Regions from separate parts of the Streptomyces sp. NPDC091292 genome, predicted to be linked through region 4. Evidence: riboswitches for the same ligand, from Rfam matches in the RefSeq annotation. Region 4 holds a riboswitch; each other region holds the start of a gene.
What was found. A riboswitch is a leader RNA that binds a small molecule or an ion and turns the genes downstream of it on or off. The one in region 4 is predicted to bind cobalamin.
Positions count from the first base shown of each region.

Region 1: another riboswitch for cobalamin. It lies ahead of ACIQNU_RS13465 (ribonucleoside-diphosphate reductase subunit alpha); the one in region 4 lies ahead of ACIQNU_RS22195 (ABC transporter substrate-binding protein).
Region 2: another riboswitch for cobalamin. It lies ahead of metE (5-methyltetrahydropteroyltriglutamate--homocysteine S-methyltransferase); the one in region 4 lies ahead of ACIQNU_RS22195 (ABC transporter substrate-binding protein).
Region 3: another riboswitch for cobalamin. It lies ahead of ACIQNU_RS04770 (prenyltransferase/squalene oxidase repeat-containing protein); the one in region 4 lies ahead of ACIQNU_RS22195 (ABC transporter substrate-binding protein).

Region 1 covers NZ_JBIVUQ010000003.1:478,455-482,290, reverse strand. Annotated here, with positions in the region: gene ACIQNU_RS13475 (carbon starvation CstA family protein) at 1-1,937, shown strand, start outside; gene ACIQNU_RS13470 (YbdD/YjiX family protein) at 1,937-2,137, shown strand; cobalamin riboswitch at 2,189-2,325, shown strand; gene ACIQNU_RS13465 (ribonucleoside-diphosphate reductase subunit alpha) at 2,461-3,836, shown strand, end outside.
Region 2 covers NZ_JBIVUQ010000002.1:95,307-99,142, reverse strand. Annotated here, with positions in the region: gene ACIQNU_RS08560 (SDR family NAD(P)-dependent oxidoreductase) at 1-239, opposite strand, end outside; gene ACIQNU_RS08555 (TetR/AcrR family transcriptional regulator) at 372-1,016, shown strand; cobalamin riboswitch at 1,103-1,336, shown strand; gene metE (5-methyltetrahydropteroyltriglutamate--homocysteine S-methyltransferase) at 1,504-3,822, shown strand.
Region 3 covers NZ_JBIVUQ010000001.1:944,818-948,653, reverse strand. Annotated here, with positions in the region: gene ACIQNU_RS04780 (GNAT family N-acetyltransferase) at 1-398, shown strand, start outside; gene ACIQNU_RS04775 (MBL fold metallo-hydrolase) at 615-1,679, shown strand; cobalamin riboswitch at 1,749-1,902, shown strand; gene ACIQNU_RS04770 (prenyltransferase/squalene oxidase repeat-containing protein) at 2,022-3,284, shown strand; gene ACIQNU_RS04765 (SCO2322 family protein) at 3,281-3,836, shown strand, end outside.
Region 4 covers NZ_JBIVUQ010000007.1:403,883-407,718, forward strand. Annotated here, with positions in the region: gene ACIQNU_RS22185 (ABC transporter ATP-binding protein) at 1-482, opposite strand, end outside; gene ACIQNU_RS22190 (FecCD family ABC transporter permease) at 479-1,519, opposite strand; gene ACIQNU_RS22195 (ABC transporter substrate-binding protein) at 1,516-2,499, opposite strand; cobalamin riboswitch at 2,639-2,767, opposite strand; gene ACIQNU_RS22200 (APC family permease) at 2,940-3,836, shown strand, end outside.

The DNA of each region.
Region 1 (3,836 bases), on a different contig from region 4:
ACAGAACGCGGGCGACGCCCGCCGAACGGCTCGACAACGGCATCGACTACCACCCCACGGACCGGCGCGTCCTGCTCGGTCACCACTTCGCCGCCATCGCGGGCGCCGGGCCGCTGGTCGGGCCCGTACTCGCCGCGCAGATGGGGTACTTGCCCGGCACCATCTGGATCGTCGCGGGGGTGATCTTCGCGGGGGCCGTGCAGGACATGGTCGTGCTGTTCTTCTCGACGCGGCGCGACGGGCGTTCGCTCGGGCAGATGGCCCGCGAGGAGATCGGCCCGTTCGGCGGCGCCGCCGCGCTGCTCGCCGCCTTCGCCATCATGATCATCCTGCTCGGGGTGCTGGCCCTGGTGATCGTGAACGCGCTCGCCGAGTCGCCCTGGGGCACCTTCTCCATCGCGATGACCGTACCGATCGCCCTGCTGATGGGCTTCTACCTGCGGGTCCTGCGCCCCGGGCGGGTCAGCGAGGTCTCGCTGATCGGGATCGCGCTGCTGCTCCTCGCGCTCGTCGCGGGCCGCTGGGTCGCCGAGTCGTCCTGGGCCGAGGCGTTCACGCTGGCCCCGTCGACGCTGGTGATCTGGCTGGTCGTGTACGGGTTCGTCGCCTCGGTGCTGCCGGTGTGGATGCTGCTCGCGCCCCGCGACTACCTCTCCACCTTCATGAAGATCGGCACGATCGCGCTGCTCGCGCTCGGCGTGGTCTTCACGCTGCCGACGCTGAAGATGGACGCGGTCACCGACTTCGCCTCGCGCGGTGACGGCCCGGTCTTCGCCGGCTCGCTGTTCCCGTTCGTCTTCATCACCATCGCCTGCGGCGCCCTGTCGGGCTTCCACGCGCTGATCTCCTCGGGCACCACACCGAAGATGATCCAGAAGGAGTCCCAGATCCGGATGATCGGATACGGGTCGATGCTGATGGAGTCCTCGGTGGCCGTGATGGCGCTCATCGCGGCCAGCGTCATCGACCCGGGCCTGTACTTCGCGATGAACGCGCCCGCGGGCGTCATCGGCGACTCCGTGCAGTCCGCGTCCCAGGCGGTGGCCGGATTCGGCTACTCGATCTCGCCGGAGGACCTGGCAGCCGCCGCCAAGGCCGTCGAGGAGCAGTCGCTGCTGTCCCGTACCGGCGGCGCCCCGACGCTCGCCGTCGGCGTCTCGGAGATCTTCTCGAAGGTCACCGGGGACGGGCTGCGCGCCTTCTGGTACCACTTCGCCATCATGTTCGAGGCGCTCTTCATCCTGACCGCCCTGGACGCCGGTACCCGCGTGGGCCGCTTCATGCTCCAGGACATGCTCGGCAACGTCTACAAGCCGTTCCGCAACATCAGCTGGAAGCCGGGGCTCGCCCTGACCAGCGCGGTCGTCGTGGCGCTGTGGGGCTACTTCCTGTGGGTCGGCGTGCACGAGCCGCTGGGCGGGATCAACCAGCTCTTCCCGGTCTTCGGCATCGCCAACCAGCTCCTCGCGGCCGTCGCGCTCGCCGTCTGCACGACCCTCCTGGTGAAGTCCGGGCGGCTCAAGTGGGCGTGGGTGACCGGGGTCCCGCTGATCTGGGACGCGACGGTGACGCTCACCGCGAGCTGGCAGAAGGTGTTCTCCAGCGACCCGCGCGTGGGCTTCTTCCAGCAGCGCGCGAACTACCAGGACGGCATCGACGCGGGCAAGGTCCTGCCGCCCGCCAAGAGCATGGACGACATGCACACGGTGGTCCTCAACTCCACCGTGGACGGCGTCCTCACGGCCGTCCTCGCACTGCTCATCGTGATCGTGATCGCCGACTCGGCCCGGGTCTGCGTCCGGCACCTCCGGAACCCCGGGGCGAGCACGCTGAGCGAGACGCCGTACGTCGAGTCGAAACTCGTCGCCCCGGACGGCCTGTTCGCCACCCCGCAGGAGAAGCTGGAACTGGCAGCCGACGCCGAGCGGGTGCCGTGATGCTGGTGCGGGGGGTGCGCGTCCTGCGCTGGATGCGGTGGTACGTACGCGAGTTGACGGACGAGTCGGCGTACGAGCGGTACGTGGCGCACGTACGGAAACAGCATCCGGACGCGCCCGTACCGTCCCGGCGGGCCTTCGAAAAGGAGCGGACCGACCGCCAGGAGACCGATCCCCGGCAGGGGTTCCGCTGCTGCTGAACCCCGAAAATCATGACGTCCGACACAACATGTGGGGGTGCTTCCCCGGGCCGACACAAGATGTATGCTCGTGCTCGTTGTCGCCGCAGGGGAATCCGGTGCAAGTCCGGAACTGTCCCGCAACGGTGTACTGGTCCGCATTCGCGTGCCCGTGAGTCCGATGACCTGCCGACGGCGTACCCGGTCCGACCGGTCCGGGTACCGACACGACGTCCGGGCCCCGTGGAATGGGTCGGTGGACGCGGCGCACCGCCGTACGCGGGTACGCCCGCGTGCCCCGCCCCCGCTTCCGAGGCCCAGAGCCGAGCGAGGGAGAGCTTCACGTGACCATCGCGCCAGCCGATCCGGCCTCAGCGACCGTTTTGGCGAATGCGACTGTTCCGGCCACCGCGACCGGGGCGGACGACGGTCCCGGTGCCGCGCTGCTGCGGACCCTGACCGCCCTGACGGCCGACCTTCCCGGCGCCGACCCGGGACGCGTCGCGGCCGGTGCGCTGCGGGGGCGCTCCGCCCGCGCGGACGGAGCCGAACTGCGGGAGCTGGCGACGGAGTCGGCCGCCGGTCTCATCTCCGAGGACCCGGTCTACTCCCGGCTCGCGGCCCGGCTGCTCACCATCGCCATCGCCGAGGAGGCCGCCTCGCAGGGCGTGCGCTCCTTCTCGGACTCGGTCGCGACCGGTCACCGCGAGGGCCTGATCGCGGACCGCACGGCGGCGTTCGTCACCCTCCACGCGAAGCGTCTCGACGCGCTGGTCGACCAGCACACCGAAGCGGCCGACGACCGCTTCGGCTACTTCGGGCTGCGCACCCTGCACAGCCGCTATCTGCTGCGGCACCCGATCACCCGCAAGGTCGTGGAGACCCCGCAGCACTTCATGCTGCGCGTCGCGTCCGGCCTCGCGGAGGACGACAGCGCCCGCGCCGTGGACGAGGTCGCCGCGCTGTACGGCCTGATGAGCCGCCTCGACTACCTGCCCTCGTCCCCCACGCTCTTCAACTCCGGCACCCGCCACCCGCAGATGTCGTCCTGCTACCTCCTGGACTCCCCGCTGGACGAGCTGGACTCGATCTACGACCGCTACCACCAGGTGGCCCGCCTGTCGAAGCACGCGGGCGGTATCGGGCTCTCCTACTCCCGGGTGCGCGCCCGGGGTTCGCTGATCCGCGGCACCAACGGCCACTCGAACGGCATCGTCCCGTTCCTGAAGACCCTCGACGCGTCGGTGGCCGCCGTGAACCAGGGCGGCCGGCGCAAGGGCGCCGCCGCGGTCTACCTGGAGACCTGGCACTCCGACATCGAGGAGTTCCTGGAGCTGCGGGACAACACCGGCGAGGACGCCCGGCGCACCCACAACCTCAACCTCGCGCACTGGATCCCCGACGAGTTCATGCGCCGGGTCGCCGCCGACGCCGACTGGTCGCTGTTCTCGCCGGCCGACGTACCCGACCTCGTCGACCTGTGGGGCGACGCGTTCGACACCGCGTACAAGGCCGCCGAGGCCGCGGGCCTGGCGAGGAAGACGATCCCCGCGCGGGACCTGTACGGCCGCATGATGCGCACCCTCGCGCAGACCGGCAACGGCTGGATGACGTTCAAGGACGCCGCCAACCGCACCGCGAACCAGACCGCCGAACCCGGCCACACCGTGCACTCCTCGAACCTGTGCACGGAGATCCTGGAGGTCACCGACGACGGCGA
Region 2 (3,836 bases), on a different contig from region 4:
TCGCTGAGGTCGCCGGCCACGGCCAGGGCGGTGCCGCCGGCCGCCTCGATCTCGGCGACCGTCCTGTCCGCGCCCGCCTCGTCGATGTCCGCCACCACCACCCGGTCGCCCTGCGCGGCGAAGAGCAGGGCCGCCGCCCGCCCGATGCCCGCGCCGGAACCGGCCCCGGTGACCAGGACGCTGCGGCCGTGGGCACGGTCGGACGTGGTGGTGGTTGCCGCTGATGTGTCGTCACTCATGGTGTCGCGCTCCTTGTCTCGACTTCCTGTCACTCCGTGACCATAAGTCGCACCGTGCCGAAAATGCTAGAGTCGCCCTTGCGGAACGGACCCGGAAGGGGCCCCGCGTGGGAGAAGAGAAAGGGGACGCCCGTGCCGGCCAGTGAGTCGACGGCCGCCCGGACAGGGCGTCCACCGCTGAGCGAGCGGCGCCGGCAGCAGACCCGCCTTGAGGTGGCGAACGAGGCGGTACGGCTGTTCGGCACCCAGGGCGTCGCCGCCACGTCGGCGGAGGAGATCGCACAGGCGGTCGGCATGTCGGTACGCACCCTGTGGCGGTACTTCGCCAGCAAGGAGGAGTGCGTACGGCCGCTGCTGACCGTCGGCATGGAGGCGATGGCGGCCCGGCTGCGCGCCTGGCAGCCGGGTGCGCCGCTGATCCCGGCCGAGCCCTCGGACGACTGGTTCGACACCGACGCCGGGAAGCTGGCCGGGATGCGGGAGATCGTCCGTCTCACCCGCGACGAGCCGGCCCTGCGCGCGGTCTGGCTCCAGGCGCACCACGACGCCGAGGCGCTCTTCACCCGGGCGCTCGCCGAGCGCGGCGGGCACGACCCCGCCGCCATGGAACCGCGCGTCCAGGCCGCGGTGATCAATGCGGCGCTGCGGGTCGCCGTGGAGGACTGGGCCTGGCAGGCCCCGCGGGCGGAGGAGTCGACGGAAAGGGTCGTGGCCGGCATGCAGCAGGTCATGCGGCGCGCCCTGCGGATCGCGGCGGCGGGCCTGCCGGACAGCTGAGCCCCGCGCGCCCGCCCCGGTCCCGGGTGTTCCAGCTCACCATCCGGATGATGGACCTGTCCCTGTGCTGCCGTGTGGGACGCCGTAGGCTGGTCGGTGCAGTTGGTTCGCCCCGTCCGCCAGGCGGGAGGCGTCGCAAGAGGGAACCCGGTGGGAATCCGGGACTGCCCCGCAGCGGTGAGTGGGAACGACCGCCGTCATACGCACTGGGCCCGGTGAACAGGGTCTGGGAAGCGACGGCCAGTAGGTGTCCCGTACGGAGTCCGTACGGCTGGACGCGCCCGCGAGTCCGAAGACCTGCCAGCCGCCCGCGTACGACCCGATCGTGCGCGGACATCCCGGTGACCTCGTGGGCGGGTCGGCGTACATATCGGACGGACGACCGCGCTGTGCCGCGTGAGGTCGTTTCTCCGTCCGGTCCGTCACCCCTTCGCGCTCGCGTCCCGTCGCCGGGATCTCAGGGATTCATCTCGCGAAGGAGATCTCCGTGACCAGCAGGACCGCAGCCGCGGCAGCACGGGCCACCGTGTACGGCTACCCCCGCCAAGGCCAGGGCCGGGAGTTGAAGAAGGCGATCGAGGGCTACTGGAAGGGCCGGGTCACCGCCGACGCCCTGCGCGCCACGGTCGCCGGACTGCGCCGCGCCAATTGGCAGGAGCTGGCCGGGACCGGCGTCCACGAGGTGCCGACCGGTGACTTCTCGTACTACGACCATGTGCTCGACACCACCGTCATGGTCGGTGCGATCCCCGCCCGGCACCGTGCCGCCGTCGACGCGGACGCCCTGGACGGCTACTTCGCCATGGCGCGGGGCACCCAGGACGTGGCGCCGCTGGAGATGACGAAGTGGTTCGACACGAACTACCACTATCTGGTGCCCGAGTTGGGCCCCGGCACGGTGTTCACCGCCGACTCGACCAAGCAGGTCGCGGAGCTGAAGGAAGCCCTCGCGCTCGGGCTCGACCCCCGCCCGGTGCTCGTCGGCCCCGTCACCTACCTCCTGCTCGCGAAGCCCGCCCCGGGTGTGGCGGCGGACTTCGACCCGCTGACCCTCCTCGACCGGCTGCTTCCCGTGTACGCGGAGGTCGTCGCCGACCTGCGCGCCGCCGGCGCCGCCTGGGTCCAGTTCGACGAGCCCGCCCTCGTCCAGGACCGCACCCCGGCCGAACTGAACGCCGCCGCCCGCGCCTACCGCGACCTCGGCGCCCTCACCGACCGCCCGAAGCTCCTTGTCGCCTCCTACTTCGACCGGCTCGGCGACGCGCTCCCGGTCCTCGCCAAGGCTCCGGTGGACGGTCTCGCCCTGGACTTCACCGGGTCCGCCGCCGCCAATCTGGACGCCCTGGCCGCCGTGGGCGGGCTGCCCGGCAAGCGGCTGGTGGCGGGGGTGGTCGACGGCCGCAACATCTGGGTGAACGACCTGGAGAAGTCCCTGGCCACGCTCGGCACCCTCCTCGGCCTCGCCGACCGGGTCGATGTGTCGGCCTCCTGCTCCCTGCTGCACGTGCCGCTCGACTCCGCGCCGGAGCGGGACATCGAGCCGCAGATCCTGCGCTGGCTCGCCTTCGCCCGCCAGAAGTCGGCCGAGGTCGTCTCCCTCGCCAAGGGCCTGGCCCAGGGCACCGACACGATCGCCGCCGAACTCGCCGCGAACCGCGCCGACCTGGCGTCCCGCGCGGGCTCGCCGATCACGCACGACCCGGCCGTACGGGCCCGCGCAGCCGCCGTCACGCAGGCCGACGCCCGCCGGTCCGAGCCGTACGGGGAGCGGGCCGCGGCGCAACGGGCCCACCTGGGGCTGCCGCTGCTGCCGACCACCAGCATCGGTTCCTTCCCACAGACCGCCGACCTGCGCGCCGCGCGCGCCGATCTGCGGGCCGGGCGCATCGGCGCCGCGGGCTACGAGGAGCGCATCAGGGCGGAGATCCAGGAGGTGATCTCCTTCCAGGAGAAGACCGGTCTGGACGTCCTAGTGCACGGCGAGGCCGAACGCAACGACATGGTGCAGTACTTCGCCGAGCAGTTGACGGGGTACCTGGCCACGCAGCACGGCTGGGTGCAGTCCTACGGCACCCGCTATGTCCGCCCGCCGATCCTCGCGGGCGACATCTCGCGGCCCGAGCCGATGACGGTGCGCTGGACGACGTATGCCCAGTCCCTGACCGACCGCCCGGTCAAGGGCATGCTCACCGGCCCGGTCACGATGCTCGCCTGGTCCTTCGTCCGCGACGACCAGCCGCTCGGCGACACCGCACGGCAGGTCGCCCTCGCGCTGCGCGACGAGGTGAACGACTTGGAGGCGGCGGGGAGTTCGGTGATCCAGGTCGACGAACCCGCGCTGCGCGAGACGCTTCCCCTGCGCACCGCCGACCGCCCGGCCTATCTGGCGTGGGCCACCGAGGCGTTCCGGCTCAGCACGAGCGGGGTGCGTCCGGCCACGCAGATCCATACGCACATGTGCTACGCCGAGTTCGGGGACATCGTCCAGGCCATCGACGACCTCGACGCCGACGTCATCAGCCTGGAGGCCGCCCGCTCTCACATGCAGGTCGCGCGCGAACTCGCCGCCCACGGCTATCCGCGGGAGGCGGGCCCCGGCGTGTACGACATCCACTCCCCGCGGGTGCCGAGCGCGCAGGAGGCCGCCGAACTGCTCCGTATCGGGCTGAAGGCCATTCCCGCCGAACGGCTGTGGGTCAACCCCGACTGCGGCCTGAAGACCCGCGGCTGGCCCGAGACCCGCGCCTCCCTGGAGAACCTGGTCACCGCCGCCCGCACGGTCCGCGGGGAACTCCCCGCGAACTGATCCCGGCCCCGGCC
Region 3 (3,836 bases), on a different contig from region 4:
GAACCGTATTCATGGTCGTGGACGACGACGTGACGGCGGCCACCATCACTCTCACGCCGGATGCCGAGGATGGCCTCTGGACCGAGTCGGAGTTGAGCGAGCCATCCCGGTTCATCAACAAGCTCACAGTGGGACGTGCGTACGCAGGTCAGAACCTCGGGGGCCGACTGCTCGATTGGGCAGGGGGTCGGGCGTACCGAGACGGGGCGAAATGGCTGCGGCTCGATGCGTGGACCACGAACGAAGCCCTACAGCGGTACTACCTGCGCCAGGGGTTCGACCACGTACGCACGGTGCGCGAGGGTGGTGCGGTGAACGGTGGTCCGCGCGTTTCCGGATGGCTCGCGCAGCGTCTCACGGGACCGACCGACCACGGGTTTCTCGACCTGACCGAGTGAGCGTGGCGGCGGGCGCTGGAGTGCGCCCGCCACCTTGCCGGCGTCCGGCGCCGGGCCGTCCCCGGGCCGCCCGAGGGTGGCCGACGACAACCAGCAACGACCATCAACCCCCGCTCCACAGCAGGTCGGAGCGGGGTTCTTCGGCGTTCCCCCTGGCCAATCTGACACCGCATCAGTTCTAGTTATAGTGGGCAATGGCCGTGCCACCGCAGAGAGATGGGGCAACCGTTGACTTCGCAGACGCAGGTGACCGATCACGGCGGAGGCGTCCGGTCGATCCGGGTCCCCATACCGGACAATCCGCTGGGGCATACGCTCGTCCATCTCCTCGACACCGACAGCGGGCCCGTCCTGGTCGACACCGGATGGGACGACCCCGCGTCCTGGTCCACGCTGACGGCCGGGCTCGCCGCCTGCGGGACCTCGGTGGACGCGGTGCACGGCGTCGTCATCACGCACCACCACCCCGACCACCACGGCCTGTCGGGCCGGGTCCGCGAGGCGTCGGGTGCGTGGATCGCCATGCACGCGGCCGACACAGACGTGGTGCGCCGCACCCGCGAGAACCGGCCCGAGCGCTGGTACGCGTACATGGCCGCCAAGCTCGCCGCCGCCGGGGCGCCCGACGACCTGGTGGCGCCGTTGCGCGCGGCCCGCGACGCCGGCCGGTCCGCCGGGGTGCCGGGCCTGCGCCCCGCGCTGCCGGACCGCGAGATCGTCCCCGGCGACCTGCTGCCCCTCGCGGGCCGCCGACTGCGCGCGATCTGGACGCCCGGCCACACCCCGGGACATGTCTGTCTGCATCTGGAGGAGGCGCATCCGGCGGGGCTTCCGGGCCACGGCCGCCTCTTCTCCGGCGACCATCTGCTGCCCGGGATCACCCCGCACATCGGGCTCTACGAGGACCCGGACGACAGCAGCGCCGTCCCGGACCCGCTCGGCGACTACCTCGACTCGCTGGAGCGCGTGGGCCGGCTCGGGCCCGCCGAGATCCTTCCCGCGCACCAGCACGCGTTCACCGACGCTCCCGCCCGGGTGCGGGCCCTCCTCGACCACCACGAGTCCCGCCTCACCCATCTGCACGCCCTGCTCGCCACCCCCCTCACGCCCTGGCAGCTCGCCGAACGCATGGAGTGGAACCGTCCCTGGACGGAGATCCCCTTCGCCTCGCGCACCATCGCCGTCTCGGAGGCGGAGGCCCATCTGCGCCGGCTGGTCAAACTGGGGCGGGCGGAGGCGGTGCCGGGGAGCGAGCCGGTGACGTATCGGGCCGTGGAATGACCGGCCATACGGATCCCGGTGCACCCTGAGTGCCCGGTTCCGAGGCGCCGGAGTGCCCGGTTCCCCGGCCGGTACAGTAAGCAGGTCGTCATCATGCCCTGATGGGGGGAAGCCGGTGCGAATCCGGCGCTGACCCGCAGCCGTGAGCCTTCGAGCCGTCGTCGAGTTGTCCTCGCGCCGTGTTCGAGGTGAGCCGGAATGCCCCGCCGTGGACATGACCGGCTCGTGTCACCGGGACCCCCGGTGACCGGCACCGTCGAGGCATACGGAGCCGGAGCCGCCCGGTGCCCCGTGTGTGCCCGTGCTGCCCGGCTCCCCCGTAGGGAGAGGCACCCGCCGATCATGAACATTCGCCGCAGCGCAGCGGTCCTGGCCGCCACCGCAGTGATCGGCACCGCCACGGCCCCGGCCGCCTTCGCGGACGAGGCGGCCCCTTCGCCGTCGCCCTCGGTGGCGCTCCCCTCCGGCCTCTACGGCACCGCCGACCCGACGTACGACGGTGTGTGGCGGCAGTCGCTCGCGCTGCTCGCCCAGGACACCGTGAAGGTGGTGCCCTCGGCCAAGGCCGTCGACTGGCTCACCGGACAGCAGTGCGCGGACGGCGCCTTCGCCGCGTTCCGGGCCGACTCCGGCACCGCGTGCGGAGCGAAGACCGCCGTCGACACCAACAGCACGGCCGCCGCGGTGCAGGCGCTCGCCGCGCTCGGCGGGCAGGACGCGGCGGTGCGCAAGAGCGTGGACTGGCTCCGGTCCGTCCAGAACAAGGACGGCGGCTGGGGCTACAACCCGGGCAGCCCCAGCGACACCAACTCCACCTCCGTGGTGATCGGCGCGCTCGCGGCCTCCGGCACCAAGCCCGCCGACGTCGCGTCGCCGGACGGCAAGTCCCCCTATGACGCACTCCTCGCCCTCGCGATCCCCTGCGCCGAGAAGGACGGCGGCGCCTTCGCCTACCAGCCCGACAAGAAGGGCAAGCTCGCGGCGAACGCGGACGCCACGGCCGCCGGTATCGTCGGCGGACTCGGCGTCGGCCTCGCGGCCACGGCCGCCGAGGCCCCGAAGGAGACCAGTACGGGCTGCGACGCGGCTTCCGCCAAGGTTCCGGACGGCGCCGCCCGCAACGGCGCCGCCCAGCTCGCCCTCGCCATCCTCAAGGACGGGCACCTGACGTCCACGCTGCCCGGCGCCGATGACCAGCCGGACTACGGCAACACCGCCGACGCCGTCGTCGCGCTCGCCGCCGCCGGACGGACCGACGAGGGCGAGAAGGCGCTGGCCTGGCTGGAGGGCAACGCCACCGCCTGGGCCGACCAGGGCGGCCCGGCCGCGTACGCCCAACTGATCTTCGCCGCGCACGCGGTGGGCTCCGACCCGCGCGCCTTCGGCTCCACCGACCTGGTGCGGCAGTTGAACGCGACCGGACCTGCGCCGCAGGCGAAGACCGCGTCCCCGGGCGGGAAGGCCGAGGCCGCCAAGGACAAGGCCGCCGAGAGCAGTGACGACGGCGGGGGCGTCAGCGTCTGGTGGATCGTCGGGGTCGGGCTCGTCGGCGGTATCGGCATCGGGTTCCTGCTGAGCGGACGCAAGAAGAAGCAGCAGCTGTGACCCCGGTACCGACCGCCATCGCTCGTGTCGGCGCCCCTTTCCTCGCCCTCTTCCTCGCCCTGTCCGCCGCCCTCATCGGCGCGGCCCCCGCGCACGCCGCCGGCTACCGCTACTGGTCCTTCTGGGACCTCGACGGCGACCGATGGGCGTACGCGACGCAGGGCCCCTCCACCGCGCGCCCGTCCGACGGTGCCGTCCAGGGGTTCCGCTTCGCGGTGAGCGAGGACTCGAAGGACGCGACGACACCGCGCGGCGCCCATGAGTTCGGTGCGATCTGCGACGGCACCCCGGCGCGATCCGGCGAGAAGCGGATCGCGCTCGTCATCGACTTCGGCACACCGGGCGACGCCCCGGACGGCGAGACCCCGCCGGCCGCCCGTACCGCCTGCGCCCGCGTCGGCGGGGACGCGACCACCGCCGAGGCGCTGGCCGCCGTCGCGAAGCCGCTGCGGTACGACACGAACGCGCTGCTGTGCGCCATCTCCGGGTATCCGAGGACCGGGTGCGGGGAGCAGGTGGCGGGGTCAGGGGGCGCGAAGAGCGGCAAGCCCG
Region 4 (3,836 bases):
GCGCGGGCGATCAGTACGCGTTGTTTCTCGCCGCCCGACAGCCGGTCGAAGGGCGCGTCCGCCAGGTGGGCGGTGCCGAGTTCAGTGAGCGCGGCCGTGACGATGGCGCGGTCGTCGGAACCGTCACCCTCGAAGGGGCGTTTGTGCGGGGTGCGGCCCATGGCGACGACCTCGTGGACGGTGAGATCGAAGTCGCCCGCGTGGTCCTGAGGTACGGCCGCGAGCCGCCGGGCCAGTCGCTTCCCTGGCATCCGCCAGACGTCGTCGCCGTCCACGAGCACCCGGCCCGACGTGGGCCGCAGCGCGCGGTACACGGTCCGCAGGAGGGTGGATTTCCCGGCGCCGTTCGGGCCGACCAGGCCGACCACCTCACCGGGCACCACCGTCAGGGACACGTCACGCACCAGAGACCGGCCGTCGATCACGACCGACACGGCGTCGATGTCCAGGGCGCCGGGTCCGGGTTCCAGTGTGTCCGTCACACCGACCTCCGTTGCATCAGCCAGAGGAAGAACGGGCCGCCCACCAGCGCCGTGAGGATGCCCACGGGAATCTCCTCGGGCCGCATCAGCGTGCGCGCGGCGAGATCCGCGGCGATCAGGAAGGCCGCGCCGAGCAGCGCGGCGGCCGGCAGCGCGCGGCGGTGGTCGGCGCCGACGAGGAGGCGTACGACGTGCGGCATGATCAGGCCGACGAAACCGATCTGGCCGCTGACCGCGACGATCGTGCCGATCATCAGCGCGACCAGCGTGAACATCGCGGCCCGGAAGCGGTGGACGTCCAGGCCGAGCGCCGTGGCCGCCTCCTCCCCCGCGAGCAGCAGATTCAGCGGGCGGCAGACACCGAGCAGTACGGCCGTGCCGATCAGGACCGCGCCCGCCGGAATCCACACCATGGTCCACGTGGTGCCCGCGAGACCGCCGAGCATCCACCGCAGCGCCGACTGCGTCTTGTGCGGATCGCTGGACGTGACGACGAGGAAACTCGCCACCGCCGACAGCACCTCGGCCGTCGCCACACCCGCGAGAACGAGCCGTACGGTCGTCATCCGGCCGCCGGACCGGGCGAGGAAGTACACCGCGATCAGGGCCGCCAGCGCACCGATGAAGGCGGCGATCGGCAGCGAGAAGACGCCGAACAGCGTCAGGTTGAAGACCAGCACGAGGACCGCGCCGACGCTCGCACCCGAGGACACGCCGAGCAGCATCGGATCGGCGAGCGGATTGCGGACCAGTGCCTGCAACGCCATCCCGGCCACCGAAAGCCCGGCACCCACCACCGCGCACAGCAGGACGCGGGGCAGCCGGACGTCCATGACGATGGTCTCGCGCGCCGCCGGCCAGGTCTGTTCGACCAGATCCGGATGGAGTTGATGGAGCAGGATGCCCCACACGTCCCCCGCCGGAATGCCGATCGAACCGGCCGCGACACCGAAGGTCGCCGCGATGAGGACGAGGGCGCCGAGACCGGTCAGCACCAGGGGGTAGGGGGCCCGACGGCGGCGGTACCCCCCGCTCACCGGAAGCGGTCCGGGTGGAGCTGCCGGGCCAGCGACTCCACGGCGGCGGGTACCCGTACGCCCAGCACGGTGGACGACAAGGGCAGTACCGCGAACCGCTTGTTCTTGATCGCGGGCACGTCCCGCAGCGCCGGGTTGGAGAGCAGGAACTTCTTCTTCTGCTCGACGGTCTGGTCCCCGTAGTCGTAGATGAGGACGGTGTCGGGCGCCCGGTCGGCGACCTGTTCGAACGACACGTCGCCGAAGGTCTTGTCGAGGTCGGCGAAGATGTTCGCGCCGCCCGCTCGCTCGATCATCGTGTTGCCGATGCCCGTACCACCGGCGGTGAACGCGGTCTTGTCGCCGCTGTCGTAGACGAAGAGCTTGACCGGGTCGACGCCGTCGAGGCGCCTGTCGACTCCGTCCAGCGTGGCGTGCAGGCTCTTGACCTGCTTCTCGGCCCGCTCCGGTACGCCGAACACCTTGGCCACGTCCCGGATCTCCCGGTCGACCATGGCCATCGTCACCGGCCCGGACGCACACGCCTCGATGTTCAGCCGGGTGTTGATCCCGGCACCGGTGAAGGTGTCCCGGCCGCGCCCCTCCTTCTCGTCGAAGGTGGACCCGAAACCGCCGTACACGAAGTCGGGTTCGGCGGCGAGCAGCGCCTCGTAGGAGGGGTACTCCTTGGACAGGACCTTGATCTTGTCGTACGCGGATGCGTACTCGGGGAGGATCTTGTCGTCCAGATAGCCCGTGCCGGCCATCGACTTCTCCAGGCCGAGGGCGAGCATCACCTCGGTCGCGTGCTGGTTCAGCGACACCGCGCGCTGGGGCGGTCGCTCGTACGTCGTCCTCACACCGCAGTTGGAGACGGTGACCGGGAAGCCCTTGGCGGCCGGGCCCGCCGTGCCGCCGCCGGAACTCTCCCCACCGCTTCCGCCGCAGCCGGATATGAGGAGCGCCGAGGCCACCAGGAGCACGGGCAGACGCCTGGGCAGGCGCTTGGGAAGGGAATGCGAGCGTATGCCCGCCTTCAAAAAGCCCCGGGCCGATCTGTCGTCAGGCTGCCGCACAGGCATGCCGAACCACCCTCCTCCAGGGAGATCCGCCCTGGTTTCGTCGAGGTGGCGACCGCGTGAGTCTCCTGGCTCTCGGGTCGAGGCTCACCCCGGCCTTCCCGCCCGTTTCCGGGCAGTGGCCTAGTGCTGGGGTTCGCTCGCCGATCACAGTGGCGGGACCGCGCCGGATTCACACCGGCTTCCTCGTCCGCCGTCGCCTTGTCGCCGAGCATCATCGCACCCGGGCGCAAGGGCCCGTCATCCGGCCGTCATTCCGGTTGGCACGTCGGCCCGGCACGTCGGCCCGGCACGTCGGCCCGGCAGGTCAGCCCGGCATGTCAGGCCGTCCCGTACGCCCTTGATCGACCACACTGCGGCAGATGACCGATACATCCGGGGGCCGAGGCGGGGCCGGGTCCGAGGGGCGGAGTGCGACGGCGGGACCGCCCGGACCTTCCGCGCGCCTCGCGGAGCTGGACGAGGAACAGCAAGGCGTACTGCGCCAGGTGGGCCGGGAGTGGGGCGAGGTGACCGCGCCGCCCGAGACCTGGCGCCGCGCCCTGCCCGTCGACCCCGATCTCGGCAGCTTCCCGCCGCCCGCGCAGCTCCGGCCCGCCCGCTTCGGGCGCCTGGTGCCGCTCACGCCCCTGGGGACGGGTACGCCGGGGCAGCAACTCGACGAGGAGGAGCCGGAGGAGGCGCCCGCCGGGCGGATGGGGCGCGCCGGGGCCTGGACCCGGCGGCTGCTCCTCGGTACGCCGCTGAAGAGTTCCGCCCTGGTGTCCGAGCGGATGCGCAAGCTGGTGGCGCTGCCCGTGCTGTCGGCCGACGCGCTGTCGTCGGTCGCGTACGGTCCCGAGGCGATGCTCGCGGTCCTCGTGCTCGCGGGGACGGCGGGCCTCGCGTACTCCTTCCCGATCTCCGCCGCGATCGTCTTCCTGATGCTGGCGGTCGGCCTGTCGTACCGGCAGACGATCCGCGCGTACCCGCACGGCGGTGGCTCGTACATCGTGGCCGGTGACAATCTGGGCCCTGTGGCAGGGCTGGTGGCCGCCGCCGGGCTGATGACCGACTACGTCCTCACCGTCGCCGTGTCGATCGCCTCGGGCGTCGCGGCGATCACCTCGGCGATTCCCTCGCTGGCCCCGGACACCGTGCCCATCGGCGTCGGCGTGATCGTGCTGCTGCTCGCGGGCAATCTGCGGGGCATCCGGCAGGCGGGCGCGCTGTTCGCCGCGCCGACCTACCTGTTCATCATCGCCATGTTCGCGCTGATC